DNA from 2 places in the Isoptericola maris genome. Region 2 is predicted to be linked to the other one. Evidence: riboswitches for the same ligand, from Rfam matches in the RefSeq annotation. Region 2 holds a riboswitch; the other holds the start of a gene.

Region 1 (7,304 bases), on a different contig from region 2:
CGAGCCAGCGGCGCAGCTCGGGGGAGCGACCCGCGCGCTCGGCGGCCGGCCCCTCCCACGACTCGTCCTCCACGTCGTGCGGCACGTGCAGCAGCGACGTCGAGGTGCCGACGGTCAGGGCGCCGGCGCCCAGCGGGCGCAGCGCGGCGAGCCGGTCGAACCGGGCGGCGAGGTCGGCGCGCCACACGTTGTGCCCGTCGACGACGCCCGCCACGAGGGTCTTCGTCTCCAGGCCGGGGACGGTCCCGTGCGGCCCGTGGCCCGTGGGGACGGAGCCCTTGACCAGGTCGATCGCGATGGCGTCCACGTCGGTCGCGGCGAGCAGCGCCAGGCCGTCGCGAGCGCCGCCGTCGGCCGCTTCGCCGGACGTGCCGGTCGCGAGCCCGCCGAACGGGGCGGCCACGAGGATGGCCGGGCGCTCCGCCTCGGCGTCGAGACCGTCGTCGTCGGACCGGGCGGCGAGGTCGGTCGCCATCGCGCGGTACGCGGAGGTGATCGCGGCATCGACCCGCTGGGCGGTAGCGTCGACCGTGTCCGAGACGAGGACGGGCTCGTCGAGCTGCACCCACGGCACGCCGACGGCGGCCAGCGCCCGGAGCAGCTCGGCGTACGCGGCGACCACGTCGTCGAGCCGGTCGAGGGGGTGGAAGCCCTCGCCCGCGTCGTCGGCGGCCTTGGACAGCGCGAGGAAGGTGACCGGCCCGACGAGGACCGGCCGGGTGGTGACGCCCGCCTCCTTGGCCTCGGCGAACTCACGGACGATGCGGTGGTCCGCGAAGGAGATCGGCGTCGTCTCGCTGATCTCGGGGACCAGGTAGTGGTAGTTCGTGTCGAACCACTTGGTCATCTCGAGCGGCGCGTCGTCGCCGCGGCCCCGGGCCACGGTGAAGTAGCCGTCCAGGTCGAGCGATCCGTCGTCGCCGTCGATCAGGTCCCGGAACCGGGTCGGGACGGCACCGAGCAGCGCCACGACGTCGAGCACCTGGTCGTAGAACGAGAAGGAGCCGGGGACGGAGCCGTCCTCGGGGTCCAGCCCGAGCGAGACGAGGCGTCGCAGGGTGTCGCGGCGCAGCGCGCCGGCCGCGACCTCGAGGTCGACGGCGTCGGCGCGCCCGGCCCAGAAGGACTCGACGGCGCGCTTGAGCTCGCGGCGGCGGCCGATGCGGGGATAGCCGAGGATCGTGCCGCCGGGGAACGCGGTGGTGGGGCGGTGGGGTTCGGTCGGTGTGGTCATGAGCACTCCAGGTGTCGGTGCTTCCGTGTCGCGACGTCGCCGAGCGTCGAGGTCGCGACCGCAATGACCGCGCATTGCGGGCGGGACCTCGATGTTCGGCAAGGCGTCAGACGGCGGGAGCCACGGTCGGGATGCCCGGTACCAGCGGCCTTCTGGCCAGGTCAGGGACGCCGTGCGGCGTCCGACCGCCGAGGTGAACACCCTCGAGCAGGTCCAGAGCGGGTCGGTACTTGTTGAACGTGTACACGTGCAGGCCGGGTGCGCCCGCGTCGAGCATGCGCTGGGCGAGCTCGACGGAGTACGCGGTCCCGTAGGCGTGCTGCGCCTCCGGGTCCGGCAGGGCGTCCAGCGCGTCCAGCAGGTGCTGGGGCGCGGGGACGCCGGTGAGCTCCTCGACACGACGGAGCCGGCGCGGCTCGGTCGTGGGCATCAGCCCGGCGAGGATCGGGATCGTCACGCCGGCCGCACGGGCCTCGGCGACGAAGTCGGTGTAGCTGTCCGCGGCGTAGAAGAGCTGGGTGATGGCGAACGAGGCTCCGGCCTGCTGCTTCTCCAGCAGGCGCTGCACCTCCTGCGTGCGGGTGGTGCCCGCCTGGCGGTTGCCGTCCGGAAAGGTCGCCACCGCGACGGTCAGCGGCCGAGCGGCGCCGCGGACGGCGGCGGCCGGGTCGACGGCGCAGCGCCGGGCCTCGACCTCGCGCAGCAGTGCGACCAGCTCGATCGAGGAGTGCACGCCGTCGGCCGGCGGGCGCCAGTCGGGCTGGTCCTTCGGCGGGTCGCCGCGCAGCGCGAGGAACGAGCGGACACCGGCCTCGAGGAACTCGTCGATGACGGTGGAGACGTCCTCGCGGGAGGCTCCGACGCAGGTCAGGTGGGCGATGGGCAGCACGGGGGTGCCGCCCAGCAGGGTCGCCACGACGTGCCGGGCGGTGGCGCGGTCGCCGCCGCCGGCGCCGTAGGTCACCGACACGAAGTCGGGGTTCGCCGCGACCAGTCGGCGCGCCGTCTCCCAGAACCGGGGGGCGGCGTCGGGCCGGCGGGGCGGCATGAGCTCGAAGCTCACCGTCGGGCGGTGCCGGTGTGCCGGGACGTGCGGGGGTGCCTCTGCGACCATGCGTCACTCCATCAGGCCTGGCGTTGAGCACCTTCGTCCTCGGGAGGCTTCCGTCGGAGAACGGGTTGCTGCGGCGTCGTCGAGCCAGGACTCTCGGCCGCTCTGGATGGCTTCGGGCTCGACTGTACGCATGGTTCACCCTGCGGACAACCGCGACCGTATGATGAGATGCACCGGTTCGGCTGGTGGCGCCGTAGGCTGGCGGGCATGGACACCGAAGAGCGCCTTGCCGTCTTCCTCGACTACGAGAACCTCGCGCTCGGCGCCCGGGAGCACCTGGGCGGGATGCAGTTCGACTTCCAGCCGATCGCCGACGCCCTCGCCGTGCGGGGCCGGGTGGTGACGCGGCGCGCGTACGCGGACTGGTCGTACTTCGACGAGGACCGCCGGATGCTGACCCGTCATCAGGTCGAGCTCATCGAGATGCCGCAGCGCATGGGCGCGTCGCGGAAGAACGCCGCCGACATCAAGATGGTCGTCGACGCCATCGAGATGGCCTTCGAGCGTGAGTACATCTCGACGTTCGTCATGTGTACAGGCGACTCGGACTTCTCCCCGCTCGTGCACAAGCTGCGCGAGCTCGACAAGCGCGTCATCGGCGTCGGGGTCGAGAAGTCCACCTCCCGCCTGCTGCCCTCCGCCTGCGACGAGTTCCTCTTCTACGACCGGCTCGAGGGCGTCGAGGTCCCCGACGAGTCCGAGGCACCCCAGAAGAAGAGCCCCGCGCGGCGCTCCGGCTCCGGCCGCTCGGGCAGCTCGCGCGCCACCGGCGGCCGGGCCAAGGCCGCGGCCGTCGCCGAGGAGCTGCCGCCCGCCGAGGAGGCCCCGGCCACCGCGGCGTCAGGCGGCAGGACCCGGCGCAAGAAGCCCGAGATCACGCTGCCCGAACCGGTCGACGTGCCCGACCGAGCGCCCGAACCGGCCACCGACGAGGACGACGACGCCCCCACCGGCGAGCCGCCCACCATGGAGGTCAAGGTCGCCCAGACCCTCGCCGGCCTGCAGGGCTCGGCCTCCGGCTCGGTGACGGCGTCGCAGCTGAAGCGCACGCTGGTGCGCAAGGAGCCGACGTTCAGCGAGTCCGACTACGGCTTCCGCACCTTTGGGGAGTTCCTGCGCTACCTCGCCGACCGGGACGTCATCGTCCTGAGCGACGGACCGTCGTCGGGCGACCCGGTGGTCGAGCTCCCGGAGCAGCCGGACAGCGCCAAGGCGTTCGACCTGCTGCGCGCCGTCGTGCAGGACGCGGGCGGCACCGCGGCCCTCTCCGGCCTGAAGAACCACGTGCGCAAGCGTCGCCCCGACTTCTCGGAGAAGGCCCTCGGCTACGGCGGGTTCCTCCAGTTCTGCAAGGCTGCCGCGGCCGCCGACGCCGTCCGGCTCGCCTGGGACGACGAGGCCGAGGACTACCTCGTCACCCTCGGCTGAGGGATGATGAGCCGGTGACGTACCGCATCCTCAAGCTCGTGTGCTCGCTCCTGGTGTACGTGTTCCTGCGTCCCCAGGTCACCGGGCTGCACAACGTCCCCCGCCGCGGGCCGGTCATCATCGCGAGCAACCACCTGTCGGTGATCGACTCGATCATCCTGCCGCTCGTGGTTCCGCGGCACGTCACGTTCATCGCCAAGGCGGAGTACTGGACGGGCCGCGGGCTCAAGGGTCGCCTCTCGCGCTGGTTCTTCACCACGATGGGCCACATCCCCGTCGACCGGGACGACCCGCGCGCCGGCCAGCGCTCGCTCCAGGACGCGCTGGACGTGCTCGAGCGCGGGGGAGCGTTCGGCATCTACCCGGAGGGCACCCGCTCGCGCGACGGGCGGCTGCAGCGGGGGCGCACCGGTGTGGCCTGGCTCGCGTTCGCGGGCGGGGCGCCCGTGGTGCCGGTCGCGATGCACGGCACCGACAAGGTCCAGCCGGTCGGACGGCGCCTGCCCCGGCCCGTCCGCGGCATCCGCGTCGACTTCGGCGTGCCGATCGACCCGAACCGCCAGATCACCGCCACGCTGCGGCCCGCCCAGGCCCGCCGCGAGCTGACCGACCAGGTCATGACGTCGATCCACCAGCTGAGCGGCCAGGAGCTCGCGGCGTAGAAGGGCTCGGGGATGGAGCAGGTGGCGGGGACCGGCGTGGGAGAGGGCGCGGCGGCACCGGACCGGCGTGCCGTGGTGCCGGCGCTGCTCGCCGCCGCGTGCCTCGTCGCGGCCGTCGTCGTGGGTGGGCACCCGGTGGCCGGGCCGCTGATCGCGGCGGCGGCGCTAGTGCTGGTGACGGCCGGTGCTGCGACGCGCGGCGGAGCGCCGTCGGGGTCGGGGAGCGTGGCGGCCCTGGCCCTCTGTCTCGTGGCGGTCACCGGGGTGCTCCGTGGCGCGGGTGCGGCTCTCGAAGCCGTCGGCGTCGCGGGTGCGGCGGGCGTGGCCCTGTGGCCGGTGCCGCTCGTCCTCGCCGTCGTGCTCTACGTCCTGGTGAGCCGGTGGCGCCGGCTCGCCCTGGTGACCGACTGGTTCCGGGCCGGGACGGTGAACCGGCCGGGGGTGTGGCTGACCGTCGCGATCGTCCCGGTCGCGGCGCTGGCCCTCGTGGTCTGGTCGTGGGCGGCGGACGAGGTCGGCACCGGACAGGAGGTCTACCGAGACATCCTCGACGGCCAGGGCGTCTGGGTGCTGGTGCTCGGGGCGCTGACGTTCGCCTTCGTCAACGCCGCGGCCGAGGAGTGCGCCTACAACGGGGTGGCGCAGCGGGCGTTGGGTCACGACCTGCGCGGCGCCGTCGCGGTCGTGCTCGCCGCCGCGATGTTCGGTGCCTCCCACTGGTACGGCTTCCCGAGCGGGTGGTGGGGTGTGTTCCTCGCGGGTGGCTACGGTCTCGTCCTCAGTGTGCTGCGCCGGGTCTCGCACGGCCTGCTCCTGCCGTGGGTCGCTCACGTGCTGGCCGACCTCACGATCGTGGCCATCCTCCTGGTCCTGTGGTGACCCGCCGGCGGTGACAGCTCCCCTGCGCGGGGGAGGCGCCGCCGCGCGCTCGTTGCCAGACTGACCGGCATGGACCCTGCACCCGGATCGCGCGGTGGGTGGCGCCGTGCGCTGCGCCCGTTGACGTCGGTGTCGACGCTGCAGACCGGGGTGTACCTGGTGCTCGGCGGCGTCGTGGCCGGCGCGTACGGCGTGCTCGTGACCGGGTTCGCGCAGATGTTCGCCGCGCCGGAGATCTCGCGGGTGGCCCTGGCGGTGCTCGTCGGCGTGACGGCGGCGATCGTGCTGGTGCCGCCGTTCCTGGGGGCGGTGCGCACGCTCGAGATCCTGGCGGTGCGGACGTTCCTCGGGGTGGAGGTTCCGGTCCCACGGTCCGACGGCGGCAGGCTGCTCGCCGCGACACGGTGGCGCGCGGCGGCGTGGTACGGCCTCCACCTGGCGGCCGGTGCCGCGGCGACCCTCGCGCTGCTGCTCGTGGTGCCGCTGGCGACGCAGCTCGTGCTGGTCGGGCTCGGCCTCGACCAGGACGTCGTGATCGGGGTGTTCCACGAGGTCGGAGGCTTCGGCGGCGGACTGCTGTCCCTGGCGGCGGCCCTGGTGCTGCTGCTCGCGCTCCCGTACGCGGCGGCCCTCGTCCGGGTGGTGCTGCGGCAGGCGGCGCTGCCGCTGCTCGGTCCGGACCAGTCCGAGCGGATCGCCGAGCTCGAGGCGACCGCCCGGCGCGCCGTCGAACGGAACCGGCTGGCGCGCGAGCTGCACGACTCGGTCGGGCACGCCCTGACCGTCACCACTCTGCAGGCCGCGGCCGCCGCACGGCAGATCGGGTCCGACGACGACGCCGCGCGGCAGTCGCTCGCCGCGATCGAGGCGACCGGCCGCGCCGCGATGGCCGATCTCGACCACGTGCTGGGGCTGCTGCGCGACCCGGGACCCGGTGGTGCCGCGGGCCGTCCTGCGGGCGACGGGTCGCCGACGGCGCCCGCACCGCCGGTCCGCACCCTCGCCGACGTCCCGCGCCTCGTCGAGGACGTGCGGCGCACAGGGGCCGACGTCGCGCTGGACGGCCTGCCGCCGTCGTCGGGCACGGCCGGCACGTCGCCGGAGCCCGACGTGCCGCAGGCCGTGTCGCGCGAGGCGTACCGGATCGTGCAGGAGTCGGTCACGAACGCGCTGCGGCACGCGCCCGGTACCCCGGTGGCCGTGCGGGTGACGGCCGACGACGGCGGGGTCGAGATCGAGGTGACGAACCCGCTGGCCGGGGGGCCGCCGTCGGGCACCCCACGCACCGGCCGCGGGACGGCGGGCATGGCCGAACGGGTGGGGCTGCTCGGCGGCACCCTGGAGGCCGGACCCCGTCACGGCGGCCAGGAGCCGGACCGGTGGGTCGTGCGTGCGCGGTTCGGCACCGCGGGCACCGGTGCGGCAGGATCGGTGCCGTGACCGAGGACGTCCGCGTCGCCATCGTCGACGACGAGCCGCTCGTGCGCGCCGGGCTGCGCGTGGTGCTCGACGCCGAGCCCGACATCGCGGTGGTCGGCGAGGCGGAGGACGGCGCCGGGGTCCCGCAGCTCGTCACCGACACCCGGCCCGACGTCGTGCTCATGGACGTGCGCATGCCGCGCGTGGACGGCATCGCCGCGACCCGTGCCGTCGTCGACCGTGCCGGCGGGCCGGTGCCGCGCGTGGTCGTGCTGACGACGTTCGAGAACGACGACCACGTGCTCGACGCCCTGCAGGCCGGTGCCCAGGGGTTCCTCCTCAAGCGGGCCCGCCCGGAGGAGATCGCCCAGGCGGTCCGGACGGTCGCGCAGGGGGATTCGCTGCTGTTCCCGGACGCGGTGCGCCGCCTCGCTGCCGGGCGTCCGCCGTCGGGCGACGCCCTGGTGTCCGCGCGGCTCACCGAACGGGAGGGTGAGGTGCTGCGGCTCATGGCCGACGGGATGTCGAACGCCGAGATCGCCGGCGAGCTGTACCTCGGCGTCGAGAC
Region 2 (7,304 bases):
GCGACGGCCCGGTGTGCCGCAGGAACGTCTCGACCGGCCCGGACAGGAACTCCTCCGGTCCGAGGATCGCCCCGCCGAGCACGCGCCCCTGACCGTCGATGTGTTTGGTCGCGGAGTAGACGACGACGTCGGCGCCCAGCTCGAAGGGCTTCTGCAGGATCGGCGTGGCGAACACGTTGTCGACGACGACGACGGCGCCCGCCGCGTGGGCGAGCTCGCACACGCGCCGCACGTCCACCAGGTCCTGCATGGGGTTCGACGGCGTCTCGAAGAAGACGACGTCGGCCGGCGTGGCGAGCGCCTCCTCCCACTGCGAGTCGACGTGCCCGTCGACGAGGTCCACGTGCACGCCCCACTTGGCGAGGATCTCGTCGTAGATGACGTTGGTGGAGCCGAAGAGCGCGCGGGCGGAGACGATGCGCGAGCCGCTGGACACCAGCGCCGCGAGCGTGGTGAACACGGCAGACATGCCGGTCGTCGTGGCGTAGCACGCCTCGGCGCCCTCGATCAGTCGCAGCCGCTCCTCGAACGTGCGCACGGTCGGGTTGCCGTAGCGGGAGTACACGAACCGGGAGTGGTCTCCGGTGAACGCTGCCTCGGCGTCGGCGGCGGTGTCGTACGTGTACCCCTGCGTGAGGAACATCGCCTCGGACGTCTCGGAGAAGTCCGAGCGACGGTGGCCACCGCGCACGGCCAGCGTGGCGGGGCGGGCCGACGCGGGCAGCGGCCGGTGACCGGCACCGCCGAGCAGCGTGGGGTTGGCGCCGGGGCCGGTCGGGATGTCGGCGCGGTTCACGGGGTGTGCTCCTGGTGGGGGAGCCCGCGGACCTTCCAGCCGGTCTGGTCGCGGACCCCGCCGAACCCGGGTGCGCCCTCGAAGCCCTCCAGGACGTTGTAGGAGGGGCTGATCCCGGCGGACGTGGCGAGCCGGGCGGCGCCGATGGAGCGCTGGCCCGACCTGCACAGGAACACCACGGGGCGGCCGGGGCCCACGCCGGCGGTCTCGAGCTCGGTGAGGAAGCCGGGGTTGGGTCGGCCGTCGGCCGTCACCCACTGGCTGAGGACGGGTTCCTTGCCCAGCTCGCCGACGTCGGGGACGCCGACGGCGTGCCACTCGCCGTCGGTGCGGACGTCGACGAGGACGGCGTCGGGATCGGCGGCGAGCAGGTCCCACGCCTGCTGCGGCGTGATGTCCCCGGCGTAGCCCTCGGCGGGGCGAGGTTCGATCGGTTCGAGCGGTGCGGTCATGGCACTCCTCCCATCGGTCGTGGCGGTAGCACCCACGCCCGGTCCCTCGCTGTCGCGTCGGCCGACGACGGCGGCGAGGTCCCGCGGGTTGCTGCGGCGTCGACGTGCCACGTCACTCGGCCGCTCGGGATGGTCACCGCGATCGTACGACACGGCGTCCGGCCTGCGGGACGGGCGTCTCGCAGGCCGGACGCCGTGTCTCAGTCCGGCCGGTCCGCGGTACGTCGATCTGTCGTGTACAGGACCGTAAATCTGTAGTGTTTAAGTGCGTCGATCTGTAGTCTTGAGCGCATGGCCTGGGGTAATGTCGACTCCATGGACTACACCCCGCGAGCAGTTGATGGCCTGTTGGACGACGTCATGTCGGGTCTGCCTGCCGTCGCGCTCGAAGGGCCGAAGGGCGTCGGGAAGACAGCGACGGCACGTCGTCTGGCCCGAACCGTGCTCTCGCTCGACGACCCGGATGAGGCGCGGCTCGCCGAGATCGACACCTCGTGGCTCACCGAGGAGCCGCGGCCCGTGCTCGTCGACGAATGGCAGCAGGTGCCCGCTACGTGGGACAGGGTGCGCCGCGCGGTGGACCGCGGGGCGCCGCCAGGAAGCTACCTGCTGACCGGGTCAGCAACACCGACCGAGCGGACGCACTCGGGCGCGGGGCGCATCGTGCGACTCCGCATGCGCCCCATGTCGATGGACGAGCGAGGCCTGGTCGAACCCACGGTGTCGTTCGGTGAACTGCTCGGCGATCACCCGGCGCCCGTCAGTGGACGATCCGAGCTGGTGCTGCGCGACTACGCCGAGGAGATCGCTGCGTCAGGGTTCCCCGGAATGCGGACCCTTCCTGAGCGGATGCGGGTGCGGGCGTTGAACGGGTATGTCGCGCGCATCGTGGATCACGAGTTCAGTGAGGTCGGGCACGTGGTGCGCAGGCCGGAGACGCTCCGTGCCTGGCTGACGGCCTTCGCCGCGGCCACGAGCTCGACGGCGTCCTACGAGTCCATCCTCAACGCATCGACGTCGGGGCAGGTCGACAAGCCGTCGCGTTCGGCGACCATTGCCTACCGGGACACGCTCGCCCGGCTCTGGCTGATCGACCAGGTGCCGGCGTGGCTCGGGCCCCGGCGGCGCCTGGCGTCGCTCGCGCAGTCGCCCAAGCATTTCCTGGCAGACCCTGCCTTGGCCATGAGGCTGCTCGGTGTCGGTGCGCGTGGTCTTCTCGAGCGTCCTCACCCGGGAAAGGTGACCATCCGCGACGGACTCCTGCTCGGCGCCATGTTCGAGCACCTGGTCGCACTGTCGGTCCTCGTCCATGCCGAGACGCACGAGGCCAAGGTCTCGCACCTGCGGACCAAGCAGGGTGACCACGAGGTCGACCTGATCGTCGAGCGGGACGACGGCAAGGTGGTGGCCATCGAGGTCAAGGTCGCGCCGCACCCGACAGATCATGATGTCAAGCACCTGCGGTGGCTCAAGGAGAAGCTGGGGGACGACCTGCTCGACGCCGTCGTCGTCACCACAGGGCCCATCGCCTACCGGCGCCCCGAGGACGGGATCGCCGTCGTTCCGCTGTCACTGCTTGGTCCGTGAGCTCTCCGAGGGGAGCCCATCGCCCCGGACGATGTCGGTCAGCTCGCCCAGCGCTTCGATTCGAAAGGTCGCACCCGAGAAGTCGCCGGACCGAGTGAACTCGTGGTGGACGACGGCGCAGTCGATGCCGGCCGCCACTGCTGACCGCAGCCCACGGGCCGAGTCCTCCACGACCAAGGTCTCGGCCCTGGTGGCGCCGAAGCGCTCCAAGCCCATGAGGTACGGCTCGGGGTCCGGCTTGGCGCGCTCGTAGTCCTCACGCACGAGGACGAAGTCCATGAAGGCGCGGATCTGCCGCTTCTCGTGGATGAGGTCGAAGTCCGCGCGCTTGGCGGTCGTCACGACGGCCAGACGCGCGTGCCGTGACAGCTCGGCCAGCACCTCGACGACGCCGTCGATCTCGATCTGCTGCGTCCGCAGGTACTCCTGGTAGTAGTCGTCGCGTGCCTCGCGGAGCCGATCGATCGTCTGCTCGTCGACACCCGCCGACCTGGCCTGGACCCACGTGCCCAGGCCGTTGCTCATGTCGCTCAGGTACTGCGGCTTGTCCAACGTCAGGTCGACGTCGGCGAAGGCGCGTTCGCCGGCCTTGAAGTACCAGTGCTCGGTGTCCACGAGCACGCCGTCATGGTCGAAGAGGATGTACTTCTTCATGCCAGATCGTCTCCTCCTCTCCGGCACGCGACCCTCAGGTGCCCGCATCCTGAGACAACGCGCCCATCTGTTGACATCGCCGCTCGCGATTGGTGACCATGGCAGCAGGTCATGAGCGCCAGCGCGAAGCCCCGGCTCGCTGGCCGGCAACCCTCCCCTCGCGGCGGGGTGCCCCGGGTGACGACCTGGCTCCGCGCCGTCCGGCGTCGGGCAAGCGCGGGGAGGTCGCTCCCCGGAACCTGAGGAGGACCGCATGACCGCTCTCACCGAGACCCTCGCCTGTCCCGACGCCGAGGTGGGCCACCTGCGCCCCGTCCTGCCGGTGGTCGGCCACGACACGCCCGCCCCGCTCGTCGACGGACGCCGCGTCCCCTACGCGAACCTCGACGTCGCGGCCTCCGCCCCCGCGCTGCAGGCCGTCGCCGACCGCATCACGCGCACGCTCCCGCTGTACGCCTCCGTGCACCGCGGTGCCGGCTATCTCTCGCAGGTGGCCACCTCCCTGTACGAGACCGCTCGGCGCACCATCGGCGAGTTCGTCGGGGCCCGGGACGACGACGCCACACTGATCGTGCGCAACACCACCGACGCGCTCAACCTCCTGGCGGGTTGCCTCCCGGCGTCCGACGACGGCGAGCCGGGCCGGGTGCTCGTCCTCGACGTGGAGCACCACGCGAACTTCCTGCCCTGGCAGCGGTCCGCCCGCGCCACGGTGCTGACCGGCTGCGAGACGGCCGCCGCCACCGTCACGGCGCTGCGCGAGGAGCTCGCGGCGGCTGCCGCCGTCGGGCAGGGGTACGCGCTCCTGGCCCTGACCGGCGCCTCGAACGTCACGGGCGAGGTGCTGCCGGTGGCGGACCTGGTCGAGTCGGCGCACGCCGTCGGCGCCCGCGTGCTGCTCGACGGGGCGCAGCTCGTCCCGCACCGCCGCTTCTCGCTGGCCGAGACCGGCGTCGACTATCTCGCGTTCTCCGGGCACAAGACGTACGCCCCGTTCGGCGCGGGCGTGCTCGTGGGCCGTCGCGACTGGCTCGACACCGGCACGCCGTACCTCGCGGGCGGTGGCGCCGTGCGCAGCGTGCGCGTCGACGGCACGGAGTGGCACGACGGCCCGGCGCGGCACGAGGCCGGGTCGCCCAACGTGCTCGGGGCGGTGGCGCTCGCCGCCGCCTGCGAGGCGCTCGGCGAGATCGACGGCCAGACGCTGCGCGAGCACGAGGACACCCTGCGCGGACGGCTCGTCACGGGCCTCGAGGCGATCGACGGCGTAGAGGTGGTGCGGCTCTGGCCCGACGCGGCCGACGCCGTCGGGGTCGTGACGTTCACCGTGGACGGGTACGAGCCCGGACAGGTCGCGGCCTACCTGTCGGCCGAGCACGGCATCGGGGTGCGCGACGGCCGGTTCTGCGCGCACCCGCTGCTCTCCCGGCTCGGGTACGGCGCCGGGGCGGTCCGGTCGTCCGTGGGTGTCGGCACCGCCGGCGAAGAGGTCGAACGGCTGGTCGCAGCCGTGGGCACCCTGGTGACGGACGGCCCGCAGGCGCACTACGACGTGGTCGACGGCCTCTGGATCGTGGTCGACGACCCGCGTCCGGTGCCCGAGGGATCAGGGCTGGAAGGGCTGCTCGTCACCGCCGGCCCCGGCCGGGACGAGGCGTTCGGCTGCCTCCCCGAAGACGCCTGACGGCCCACGCCGAGGTAGTACGGCTCACCAGACCGGCGGGCGCCGCTCCGGCCAGCGCAGCACGTCCTCGAGCTGGGCGGCCAGGGCCAGCAGCGTCAGCTCGCCGCCGGGGCGCCCGATGATCTGGATGCCCATCGGCAGGCCGTCGTCGGTCCAGTGCGTGGGCACGGTGATCGCCGGCAGCCCGGCGACGTTGAGCCACGACGTGAACGGCGTGTACTGGCACTGCTGGGCGAAGTTCCGGTCGGGGTCCTCGGGGTCGAACCACCCGACGGGCCGCGGCGTCATGGCCAGCGCGGGCGTCACCACCGCATCCAACGAACCCAGGCCCGCGATGAGCCGGCGCTCGAACGCGGTGAGCACCCGCAGCGCCTCGACCAGCTCGCGGGCGGGCACCTCGCGGCCACGCCCGATCAGCCAGCGGGTCAGCGGCTCGAGCTGGTCCAGCGCGGCCTGGTCGTCGATCGGCACCGCCGAGGCGCCGCCCATCCACAGGCTGCGGAACGCGTCGCCGTACTCGGGCGCCGGGTCCCACCGGTGCTCCTCGACGCCGTGGCCGAGCCCGCTCAGGGCCGCCACGCCCGCGTCGAGGGCCGCCGTCGCCTCCGGGTCCACGGTGATGTCGTAGTAGTCGTCCCACGCGGACCAGGTGCTCACCCCCAGCCGGAACCGGCCGCCGTGCTCGGCCCCCACGGCCCGCGCGGTACCGTCCGGGCCGACCACCTCGCCGCGCTGTGCCGCCGCGAGGTACGCCCCCGCGCCCGCCGCCTCCGTGCGCAGCGTGTACGGGTGCGCCACCCGGCCGTCGGCGCGCCGCGCGAGCATCCCCTCCAGGAGCAGAGCGGTGTCCGCGGTGGTCCGGGCGAGCGGCCCGTTGACGACGAGCCCGCCCGGCGACTCGATCCCCGAGCCGGAGGGCAGCAGGCCGCGCGAGGGCTTCAGCCCGACCACCCCGCAGGCCGCGGCCGGGATGCGGACGGAACCTCCGCCGTCGGACCCCGGGGCGAAGGGGAGCAGCCCGGCCGCGACGGCGACCGCCGCGCCGCCGCTGGAGCCGCCCGCACCCCGCTGGAGGTCCCACGGGTTGCGCGCGACCGGCCCGGCGAGCGGTTCGGTGTAGGCGGGGAAGCCGAGCTCAGGAGCGGTGGTGCGCCCGAGGCTCACGGCACCCGCCGCGTCGAGATCGAGCACGACCCCGTCCGAGACCTGCGGCACGAACCCGGCGAGCGCCCGGGAACCGAACCCCGTCGGCACCCCGGCGCGGGCGAACAGGTCCTTGTCGCCCGTCGGCATGCCCCACAGCGTGCCCGACGGCGGCCCGAGCGTCGCGACGCGTTCCCGCGCCAGGTCGGCGGTCACCCGGGAGAACGCGCCGAGCGCGTCGTTGCGCGCCGCGATGCGGGCCAGGAAGTGCTCGGTCACCTCGGTCGGTGCGAGCTCGCCGGACCGGAGGCGGTCGCGCAGCTCGACGGCGGTCTGCTCGTGCAGGGCGTCCATGACTCGAGGCTACGTCGTCGGCCGCGAACATCCCGTCAGAGCGGCGTGACCGTCCCCGAGAAGTGCTTCTGGCGACGCCGGCCGTTCCAGCCGACGTACGCGAAGCCGTCCTCCTCCTGGGTCACGGCGAGGTCCACCGTCCCGGGCAGCAGCACCGGCTTGCCGAACTCCACCGTCCAGCGGTAGGCGTCCCCGCGCTGGTGCCCGACGTCGGCCAGGGCGCGCGCGGCGGTGTACATGCCGTGCGCGATCGCCCGCGGGAAGCCGAACGCCTTCGCAGAGAGCGCCGACAGGTGGATCGGGTTGCGGTCGCCGGAGACGGCACCGTAGGCGCGGCCCGTACCGGGGCCGAGCGCCCAGCGGCCGGTCGGCAGCGGCAGGTGCCACTCCGGGCGGGACTCGTCGTCGACCGCCGGGGCGTCCGGCAGCGAGAAACCCTTGGCGAGGTACGTCGACACCCCGCGCCAGACGGCCCGCTCCTCCGGGCCGGCGCCGTCCCGCCGGATCTCCGCGACGAGGTCCACCTGCACCCCGCGCCGGTGCGGACGCAGGTTCTCCGCCCAGGCCCGCACCTCGAGGACGTCCCCCACCCGGACCGGGCCGCGCAGCTCCACCGCGTTGCGCAGGTGCACCA

Evidence for each region. A riboswitch is a leader RNA that binds a small molecule or an ion and turns the genes downstream of it on or off. The one in region 2 is predicted to bind S-adenosylmethionine.
Region 1: it holds a riboswitch for S-adenosylmethionine, as region 2 does, so the genes downstream of both, ACH5HR_RS06655 (methylenetetrahydrofolate reductase) here and ACH5HR_RS05375 (aminotransferase class V-fold PLP-dependent enzyme) in region 2, are expected to answer to the same signal.

The regions. Positions count from the first base shown of each region.
Region 1 covers NZ_JBLUNY010000003.1:1,248-8,551, forward strand. Annotated here, with positions in the region: gene metE (5-methyltetrahydropteroyltriglutamate--homocysteine S-methyltransferase) at 1-1,234, opposite strand, end outside; gene ACH5HR_RS06655 (methylenetetrahydrofolate reductase) at 1,341-2,348, opposite strand; SAM riboswitch class I at 2,354-2,461, opposite strand; gene ACH5HR_RS06660 (NYN domain-containing protein) at 2,556-3,776, shown strand; gene ACH5HR_RS06665 (lysophospholipid acyltransferase family protein) at 3,791-4,438, shown strand; gene ACH5HR_RS06670 (CPBP family intramembrane glutamic endopeptidase) at 4,451-5,317, shown strand; gene ACH5HR_RS06675 (sensor histidine kinase) at 5,387-6,757, shown strand; gene ACH5HR_RS06680 (response regulator) at 6,754-7,304, shown strand, end outside.
Region 2 covers NZ_JBLUNY010000002.1:264,148-271,451, reverse strand. Annotated here, with positions in the region: gene ACH5HR_RS05395 (O-succinylhomoserine sulfhydrylase) at 1-796, opposite strand, end outside; gene ACH5HR_RS05390 (rhodanese-like domain-containing protein) at 793-1,248, opposite strand; gene ACH5HR_RS05385 (ATP-binding protein) at 1,540-2,835, shown strand; gene ACH5HR_RS05380 (HAD family hydrolase) at 2,818-3,489, opposite strand; SAM riboswitch class IV at 3,597-3,712, shown strand; gene ACH5HR_RS05375 (aminotransferase class V-fold PLP-dependent enzyme) at 3,743-5,173, shown strand; gene ACH5HR_RS05370 (amidase) at 5,198-6,670, opposite strand; gene ACH5HR_RS05365 (MaoC family dehydratase) at 6,706-7,304, opposite strand, start outside.